DNA from 2 places in the Streptomyces clavifer genome. Region 1 is predicted to be linked to the other one. Evidence: riboswitches for the same ligand, from Rfam matches in the RefSeq annotation. Region 1 holds a riboswitch; the other holds the start of a gene.
What was found. A riboswitch is a leader RNA that binds a small molecule or an ion and turns the genes downstream of it on or off. The one in region 1 is predicted to bind glycine.
Positions count from the first base shown of each region.

Region 1 (4,411 bases):
AGACCGCCTTGGCGGCGATCACGTGCTCCAGCGGGCCGCCCTGCTGACCGGGGAAGACCGCCGAGTTGATCTTCTTCGCGAGCTCCTGCGTCGACAGGATGACGCCACCGCGCGGACCGCCGAGGGTCTTGTGCGTGGTGGTCGTGACGACGTGGGCGTGCGGCACCGGGTTGGGGTGCAGACCCGCGGCGACCAGGCCCGCGAAGTGCGCCATGTCGACCATCAGGTACGCGCCGACCTCGTCCGCGACGCGGCGGAAGGCGGCGAAGTCGAGCTGACGGGGGTACGCGGACCAGCCGGCCACGATCAGCTTCGGCTTGGACTCCTTGGCGAGGCGCTCGACCTCGGCCATGTCCACGACGCCGGTGTCGTCGACGTGGTACGGGACCACGTTGTAGAGCTTGCCGGAGAAGTTGATCTTCATACCGTGGGTCAGGTGACCGCCGTGGGCGAGGTTCAGGCCCATGATCGTGTCGCCCGGCTTCAGCAGCGCGAACATCGCGGCGGCGTTCGCCTGCGCACCGGAGTGCGGCTGGACGTTCGCGGCCTCGGCGCCGAAGAGCGCCTTGACGCGGTCGATGGCGATCTGCTCGACCACGTCGACGTGCTCGCAGCCGCCGTAGTAGCGGCGGCCCGGGTAGCCCTCGGCGTACTTGTTGGTGAGGACGGAGCCCTGGGCCTCCATGACCGCGACCGGAGCGAAGTTCTCCGAGGCGATCATCTCGAGGGTGGACTGCTGACGGTGGAGCTCGGCGTCGACGGCGGCGGCGACGTCCGGGTCCAGCTCGTGGAGGGAGGAGTTCAGAAGCGACATCAGGTGGTCCCTTGGGGTCTCAGTTACCGGAGAACTCGGTGTACTCGTCGGCGGAGAGAAGGTCCTTCGGCTCCTCCGCGACGCGCACCTTGAACAGCCAGCCGCCCTCGAAGGGAGCGGAGTTCACCAGCGACGGGTCGTCCACGACGTCCTGGTTCGCCGCGGTCACCTCGCCGGTCACCGGCGAGTACAGGTCGCTGACCGACTTGGTCGACTCCAGCTCACCGCAGGTCTCGCCCGCGGTCACCGTGTCACCGACCTCCGGGAGCTGGGCGTAGACGACGTCGCCGAGCGCGTTGGCCGCGAACTCGGTGATACCGATCGTGGCCACACCGTCCTCGTCGGCCGACAGCCACTCGTGCTCCTTGCTGTACCGCAGCTGCTGGGGGTTGCTCATGGTCTGAATTCTCCTGTACGCGGGGGAGTGCTGATGAACGGTGGTCTTGCGTGGTGAGACGGGACTACGTCACGTCCGGGCGGGCGGGACTACTTCTCGCGCTTGTAGAAGGGCAGCGCGACGACCTCGTACGGCTCGTGCGTGCCCCTGATGTCGACGCCCACGCCCTCGGTGCCGGGCGTGGCGTACGCCGCGTCGACGTACGCCATGGCGATCGGCCTGCCCAGTGTGGGCGAGGGGGCGCCGGAGGTGACCTCGCCCACGACCTGTCCCGCGACGACGACGGAGAACCCGGCGCGCGGGACCCTGCGGCCCCCGGCGACCAGGCCGACCAGCTTGCGCGGGGGAGCGGACTCGGCGCGCCCGGCAGCGGCCAGCAGCGCCTCGCGGCCGACGAAGTCGCCCTCCTTCTCGAACTTCACGACCCGGCCGAGCCCCGCGTCGAACGGGGTCAGCGCGGTGGTCAGCTCGTGCCCGTACAGCGGCATGCCCGCCTCCAGGCGCAGCGTGTCGCGGCAGGAGAGGCCGCACGGGATCAGGCCGTGCGGGGCGCCCGCCTCGGTGAGGGCCTTCCACAGCTGCTCGGCGTGCTCGGGGGCGACGAAGAGCTCGAAGCCGTCCTCGCCGGTGTACCCGGTACGGGCGATCAGCGCCGGGACGCCGGCGACCGTGCCCGGCAGGCCCGCGTAGTACTTCAGTCCGTCCAGATCGGCGTCCGTGACCGACTTCAGTACGGCGGAGGACTCGGGGCCCTGGACGGCGAGCAGCGCGTACGCGTCGCGGTCGTCCCGCACCTCGGCGTCGAAGGCCCCGACACGCTCGACGAGCGTGTCCAGGACCAGCTGCGCGTTGCCCGCGTTGGCGACGACCAGGTACTCGGGGGTCTCCGCCGCGCCCAGGCGGTACACGATCAGGTCGTCCAGGATCCCGCCGTCCTCGGCCACGATCATCGTGTAGCGGGCCCGGCCCCGGCCGATGGTGGCGATGTTGCCGACCAGGGCGTGGTTCAGGAAGTCCACGGCCTGCGGCCCGGTGACGGTGATCTCGCCCATGTGCGACAGGTCGAAGAGCCCGGCCCGGTCACGTACGGCGTGGTGCTCGTCGCGCTCGCTGGCGTAGCGCAGGGGCATGTCCCAGCCCGCGAAATCGGTCATGGTCGCGCCCAGGGACCGGTGCAGCGCGTCGAGGGCGGTGAGACGGGAAGCGGGGGCAGTGCTCATGGATACGGCTCCAGGGCATGACGACGGAGGACGATCCCTCCCCATCTGTCATCGGAACCTGAGAGGTTCGCCGGGACCCGCTGAAAGGGTCCTGGAGGGGGCCTGAACGAGTCAGCCCCTCCGGGGTCGGCTTGCACCTTGGGTGGAGCCGCAGAACGGCCCGCTTTTCAGATCTGCCTCATCCGCGCGGTACGGGGCCTGAGAGATTCAAGGGAGGATCTTGCTCCTTCGGCGCCCGGTGCACACAGTGACCGGGACTCTCCCGCGCGGATTCAAACGGCCGGTATGGAGTTGGCGGGGTCATCATCGCACGCATTGCGGGAGAGTGGGTGTCCGGATCCGTACGGCAGGTCCGCGGCCGGGCAGGTGCTGACACGGCGGCACGCCCGGTGCGGACCCGTACGGCCGGAACCGGTTGTGCCGCATTACCTTTTCTTTACACTTCTTGGGCAGGTCAGGTGTGGGTGAATCGGCAGGGGGACGGCGATGACGTTGCAGCGCGACGTGGCGGCCACGGGGGCGGCGCGCGGTGCGATGCCCGCTCAGCAGGGCGTGCGTGCCAGGGAGCTCACCGGCACGCACGCCCCGGTGGTGCGTGACCTGCGGGGCACGGGCGGGCGCGGCCCGCGCAGCCTGGACTTCGCGGCGGGTGACCTGGTGGTGGTTTCCGGCCTGCCCGGCAGCGGGAAGTCGACGCTGATCCGGCGCGCGGTCCAGGAGAACGCGATCGACTCCCAGGACACCAGGGACCGCTGGGCCGGCTCCCTGCCCGGGTTACTGCCGTACGCCCTGTACCGCCCCCTGGTGCGTGCCGCGCACTACCTCGGGCTGTGGCGGGCGCTGCGCTCGGGCGGCTCCGTCGTCGTGCACGACTGCGGTACGCAGGCCTGGGTGCGCCGGTGGCTGACGCGGGAGGTCCGGCGCCGCGCACGCACCCTGCACCTCGTCCTGCTCGACGTCACCCCGCAGGTGGCCAGGGCGGGCCAGCGGGAGCGCGGCCGAGGGGTGTCGGGCTACGCCTTCGCCCGGCACCGGCGCGCGGTGGGACGCCTGTTGCGTGACACGGAGAGCGGCCTGCTGCCACCCGGCTGCGCCTCCGCGGTGCTCCTGGACCGCGACGCGGCCGCAGTGATCACCCGCATCTCGTTTGCGGACGCATAGGCCGAGAAGTGCTGTCCGGGTGTCCGGAATCTGGACGGTTCGCAGGCCCCGGCCTGCGCCGCTGCCCGCGGCACTGCCGTCCGGGCGCGGCTCGTCTAAGGTTTCTGCCGCACAGCATGGCGAGAAGGGGACACAGACACCGTGGACATTCCGGCCCAGGCCCACGTCCATCCGCAGCACGGATGGCCGGCCAACGAGCTCGAAGAAGTGCTCAGCGCCTCGCTCGGCGTGCCCGGGGCCGGCAGCCGGCTGGTCGAAGTGCTCGGCCGCAGCCTGCTCTGGGTGCCCCTCCCGAACGGCGGCGGACCCGACAGCCCCGACCTGGACCTGCCGACGGTCGACATCGACGGCGGCGCGTACGTGCCCGTCTTCAGCTCCGAGGCGCAGTTCCTCCACTGCGTCGGCTCCCACATGTCCTTCGCCGTCGCGCCCGCCCGGGAGTTCGCCCGCGGACTCCCTCCGCAGCTGGGCATCGCGGTCAACCCGGGCGGAGCGGTCGGCGTGCCGATGCCGCCGCCCGCCGTCGCCGAGCTCTGCAGGGCCGGCCGCACCCCGCTGGACGGGCCCGGCGGCGGGGGGAGGGTCCGGCTGTACGAGCCGGACTGGAAGGAGGACCCCGTCGACTTCCTCTCCGCGGTCGCCGCCGAATTCCAGGACACCGGCGTGGTGAGCACCGCCCGCCGGGCGCTGGCCAGCATCGAGGGCGGCGACCCGGTCCTCTTCGTCGGCGTCGAATTCGCCACCTGGGACGGCGCCGGGCAGAGCGCGCCGATGGAGGCTCTGGGCCGCGCCCTCGGCCGGGCGGGGTCGCCCTGGCCG
Region 1 is NZ_CP107793.1:5,253,904-5,258,314, forward strand. It holds gene glyA (serine hydroxymethyltransferase) at 1-814, opposite strand, end outside; gene gcvH (glycine cleavage system protein GcvH) at 834-1,211, opposite strand; gene gcvT (glycine cleavage system aminomethyltransferase GcvT) at 1,301-2,431, opposite strand; glycine riboswitch at 2,609-2,706, opposite strand; gene OG927_RS23160 (AAA family ATPase) at 2,918-3,592, shown strand; gene OG927_RS23165 (enhanced serine sensitivity protein SseB) at 3,734-4,411, shown strand, end outside.

Region 2 (4,411 bases), 4.2 Mb from region 1:
TCACGGATCTCGAGCGGATGACCCTCATGTGCGACGGGGCGACGGTCTACGAGTGTTCCTCGCCCGACGAGGTCGTGAAGCTGCTGCAGGGGGGCCAGGGGGTCTTCGGCATCGCCGTGGGGGTCGTCTGGCGTGACGTGGACGCGGCCCTGTCCCAGCTGCACGGCGAGCGGGTCGACACCGGCGAGACCCTGATCGGCAACAACCCCGCCGACGAGCTCGCCCGGCGGCGCAACCGAGCCGGCTGAGCACCGGGGCCGCCCCGCGCCGCACGGCGCCGGGCGGCCCCGTTGTCAGTGGCATAGGGCAGCATCGGTGAGGTGAGAGCCGCACCCACCATCCTGCATCTGGACATGGATGCCTTCTACGCCTCCGCGGAGCAGGCGTCGAAGCCCAGCCTGCGCGGCAGGCCGGTCGTCGTGGGCGGGCTGGGGATGCGCGGGGTGGTCGCCACCGCTTCGTACGAGGCGCGTCGGTTCGGTGTCCATTCCGCGATGCCGATGGCGCAGGCGAGACGGATGGCGCCCAACGCCGCCTATCTGGTGCCCCGCTTCTCGCTCTACCGCACGGTGAGCGAGCAGGTGATGGAACTGCTCGGGCGGCTGTCCCCGCTCGTGGAGCCGCTCAGCCTGGACGAGGCCTTCGTCGATCTGGAGGCCGGCGGGGTCGCCGACGACTCGGTGACCGCCCGTCTGGTCGGTGAGCAGCTGCGCACCGTGATCAGGGGAGTCACCGGGCTCAGCGCCTCCGTCGGTCTGGCCGGCTCCAAGATGCTGGCCAAGATCGCCTCCGAGGAGGCCAAGCCGGACGGCCTGCTGCTGATCGAACCGGGTACCGAGCGCGAGCTCCTCGCGCCCATGTCCGTACGGACCCTTCCCGGAGTGGGTCCCGCCACCGGTGACCATCTCCGGCGCGCGGGCATGACCGTCGTCCGCGACCTGGCGGAGGCGGGCGAGGCGGAGCTCGTGCGGCTGCTGGGGAAGGCCCACGGCGTCGCGCTGCACCGCATGGCCCTCGGGTACGACGACCGGCCCGTCGTGGCGGAACGGGATGCGAAGTCCGTGTCCGTCGAGGACACCTTCGACGTGGATCTGCACGACCGGGTGCGCGTCAGGACGGAGGTGGAGCGGCTGGCGGACCGGTGCGTCCACCGGCTGCGGGGCGCGGGGCGGTCAGGCCGGACCGTCGTGCTCAAGGTGCGCCGCTACGACTTCTCGACGCTGACGAGGTCCGAGACCCTGCGCGGCCCCACGGACGACCCCACCGTGGTCAGGGAGGCCGCGGCCCGGCTCCTGGAGGCCGTCGACACCACCGGGGGCGTACGGCTGCTCGGAGTGGGCGTCACGGGGCTCGCGGACTTCACGCAGGAGGATCTCTTCGCCCAGGCCGCCGACGCACGACAGGCCGCGGAGGCACAGGTGGCCGCCCGGGCGCAGCAGACGGCGGCGGACGAGCCGGCGTCGGGGACCACCCCCGTTCCGGACGAGCCGCCCGCAGGGGCGGAGGAGACCGCGCACGGGTACGCCGCGCCGCCGGCCGCCCGGCACTGGCAGGCCGGCCACGACGTGCGGCACGACGTGCACGGCCACGGCTGGGTGCAGGGAAGCGGCGTCGGCCGCGTGACCGTGCGGTTCGAGGAGCCGGGGATGCCGCCGGGCCGGGTGCGTACGTTCCGTATCGATGATCCGGAGCTCCACCCGGCCGATCCGCTGCCCCTGGTGCGGGACCCCGTGGACTACTCCTCGTGGCCGGCCAGCCTGCCGAAGTCCCTGTCAGGGCCGGTCCCGCCCGAGGGGGCGGAGTCCAGTCCGTAGTGGCGGTAGAGCTGGAGCTCCTGCTCGGGGGAGAGATGCCGGCCGACGCCGAAATCGGGTGCGTCCCTGATCAGGGCCCGGTCGAAGGGGATCACCAGGGTGCCGTCGACGAACTCGCTCGGTTCCAGTGGGACGAAGGCGTCCCGGGTGAACAGGCCGGTGCGCACGGCGGCCCACTCGGGCACGCCGGTGGCGTCGTCGAGATAGACCTCGTCCACGGTTCCGATCTTGACACCCTTGCGGTCGAAGGCCTTGCGGCCGATCAGGCTGCGCGGATCGATGTCGGTCTGCACGGTGCCTCCCACTGGTCGCGCATCAGGGTGGTCGCAACTGCTCCACAGGCACTACGAAAGGCCAGATCCGGGCCTTCGGCCACTCGAGACGGCCGGCACCGGCCCGCTGGTAGTGTGGAACACGGCTGCCGACCCCGCGCGGGAGAGTCCTCCGGAGAAGTCCGGAGGCGCCGAAGGAGCAACTCCTCCCCGGAATCTCTCAGGCCCCCGTACCGCGCGGACGAGGTCACTCTGGAAAGCAGGGCGGGACCCGCACGGCACGTGCCGCGACGGATCCCCGTCCTCACCGACGGTGAAAGCCGGTACGCCCGCGGGCCGTGCCGGTGAAGCTCTCAGGTCGAGATGACAGATGGGGAGGCCGTCCGGGCTGCCACGCCGTGGTGCCCCTCGCAGGTCGTGTCAGACCAGGAGGCCTCCATCATGACCCCCCGTCGCACTCCGCTCTCCCAGCTGGAGCAGGGCATTCCGTTCGAGCAGCGCCACATCGGCCCCGATGCCGAGGCCCAGGCGAAGATGCTCGCCCAGGTCGGATACGGCTCCCTCGACGAGCTCACCGCCGCCGCGGTACCCGACGTGATCAAGAGCGCCGAGGCGCTGAATCTCCCGGCGGCCCGTACCGAGGCCGAGGTCCTCGCCGAGCTGCGGCGGCTCGCCGACCGCAACCAGGTCCTCGCTCCGATGATCGGGCTCGGCTGCTACGGCACCTTCACCCCGCCGGTGATCCTGCGCAACGTCATGGAGAACCCGGCCTGGTACACGGCGTACACCCCGTACCAGCCGGAGATCTCCCAGGGGCGGCTCGAAGCCCTGCTGAACTTCCAGACGATGGTGGCCGACCTCACCGGTCTGCCGACCTCGGGTGCCTCGCTCCTGGACGAGGGCACCGCGGCCGCCGAGGCCATGGCCCTCGCGCGGCGCGTCGGCAAGGTCAAGGACGGCGTCTTCCTGGTCGACGCCGACACCCTCCCGCAGACCGTCGCGGTGATCGAGACCCGCGCCGAGCCGACCGGCGTCGAGGTGGTCGTCGCCGACCTCTCCGGCGGGATCCCGGCGGACATCGCCGAGCGGGGCGTCTTCGGCGTCCTGCTGCAGTACCCGGGCGCCTCCGGAGCCGTGCGTGACATCAAGCCCGTCATCGAGCAGGCCCACGAGCTCGGGGCCGTCGTCACCGTCGCAGCCGACCTGCTGGCCCTGACCCTCCTCACCTCGCCCGGAGAGCTGGGCGCGGACATCGCCGTCGGCACGACGCAGCGCTTCGGTGTCCCCATGGGATTCGGCGGACCGCACGCCGGCTTCATGGCCGTCCGCGAGAAGTTCGCGCGCAGTCTGCCCGGCCGCCTCGTAGGGGTCTCCGTCGACGCCGACGGCAACAAGGCCTACCGCCTGGCCCTGCAGACCCGCGAGCAGCACATCCGCCGGGAGAAGGCCACCAGCAACATCTGCACCGCACAGGTGCTGCTCGCCGTCATGGCCGGGATGTACGCGGTCTACCACGGCCCCGAGGGCCTGCGGACGATCGCCCGTCGCACGCACCGGTTCGCCACGATCCTCGCCGAGGGGCTGCGGGCCGCCGGTGTCGACGTCGTGCACGACGCGTACTTCGACACCCTCACCGTCCGGGTCCCGGGCCGAGCGGCGGGTGTGGTCGCCGGCGCCCGTGAGCGCGGGGTGAACCTGCGACTCGTCGACGCCGACCGGATCTCCTTCGCCTGCGACGAGACCACCACCCGCACCCAGATCGCCGCCGTCTGGGCCGCCTTCGGGGCGGGCGGCGACATCGAGGCCCTCGACGCCGAGGCCGCCGACACGCTGCCCGAGGACCTGCTGCGCACGGACTCCTTCCTCACCCACCCGGTCTTCCACCAGCACCGTTCCGAGACGGCGATGCTGCGCTACCTGCGCAAGCTCGCCGACCGTGACTACGCGCTGGACCGCGGCATGATCCCGCTCGGCTCGTGCACCATGAAGCTCAACGCGACCGCCGAGATGGAGTCGATCACCTGGCCCGAATTCGGTGCGCTGCACCCCTTCGCGCCGGCCGAGCAGGCCCAGGGCTTCCTGACCCTCATCCGTGAGCTCGAGGAGCGTCTCGCCGAGGTCACCGGCTACGACGCCGTCTCCCTGCAGCCCAACGCGGGCTCGCAGGGCGAATTCGCCGGTCTCCTGGCCGTGCGCGCCTACCACCGGGCCAACGGCGAGGAGCAGCGGACCGTCTGCCTCATCCCGTCCTCCGCGCACGGCACCAACGCCGCGAGTGCCGTGATGGCCGGCATGAAGGTCGTCGTGGTGAAGACCGCCGACGAC
Region 2 is NZ_CP107793.1:1,087,493-1,091,903, reverse strand. It holds gene OG927_RS04450 (MerR family transcriptional regulator) at 1-248, shown strand, start outside; gene OG927_RS04445 (DNA polymerase IV) at 321-1,814, shown strand; gene OG927_RS04440 (PRC-barrel domain-containing protein) at 1,736-2,107, opposite strand; glycine riboswitch at 2,237-2,332, shown strand; gene gcvP (aminomethyl-transferring glycine dehydrogenase) at 2,528-4,411, shown strand, end outside.
Region 2: it holds a riboswitch for glycine, as region 1 does, so the genes downstream of both, gcvP (aminomethyl-transferring glycine dehydrogenase) here and gcvT (glycine cleavage system aminomethyltransferase GcvT) in region 1, are expected to answer to the same signal.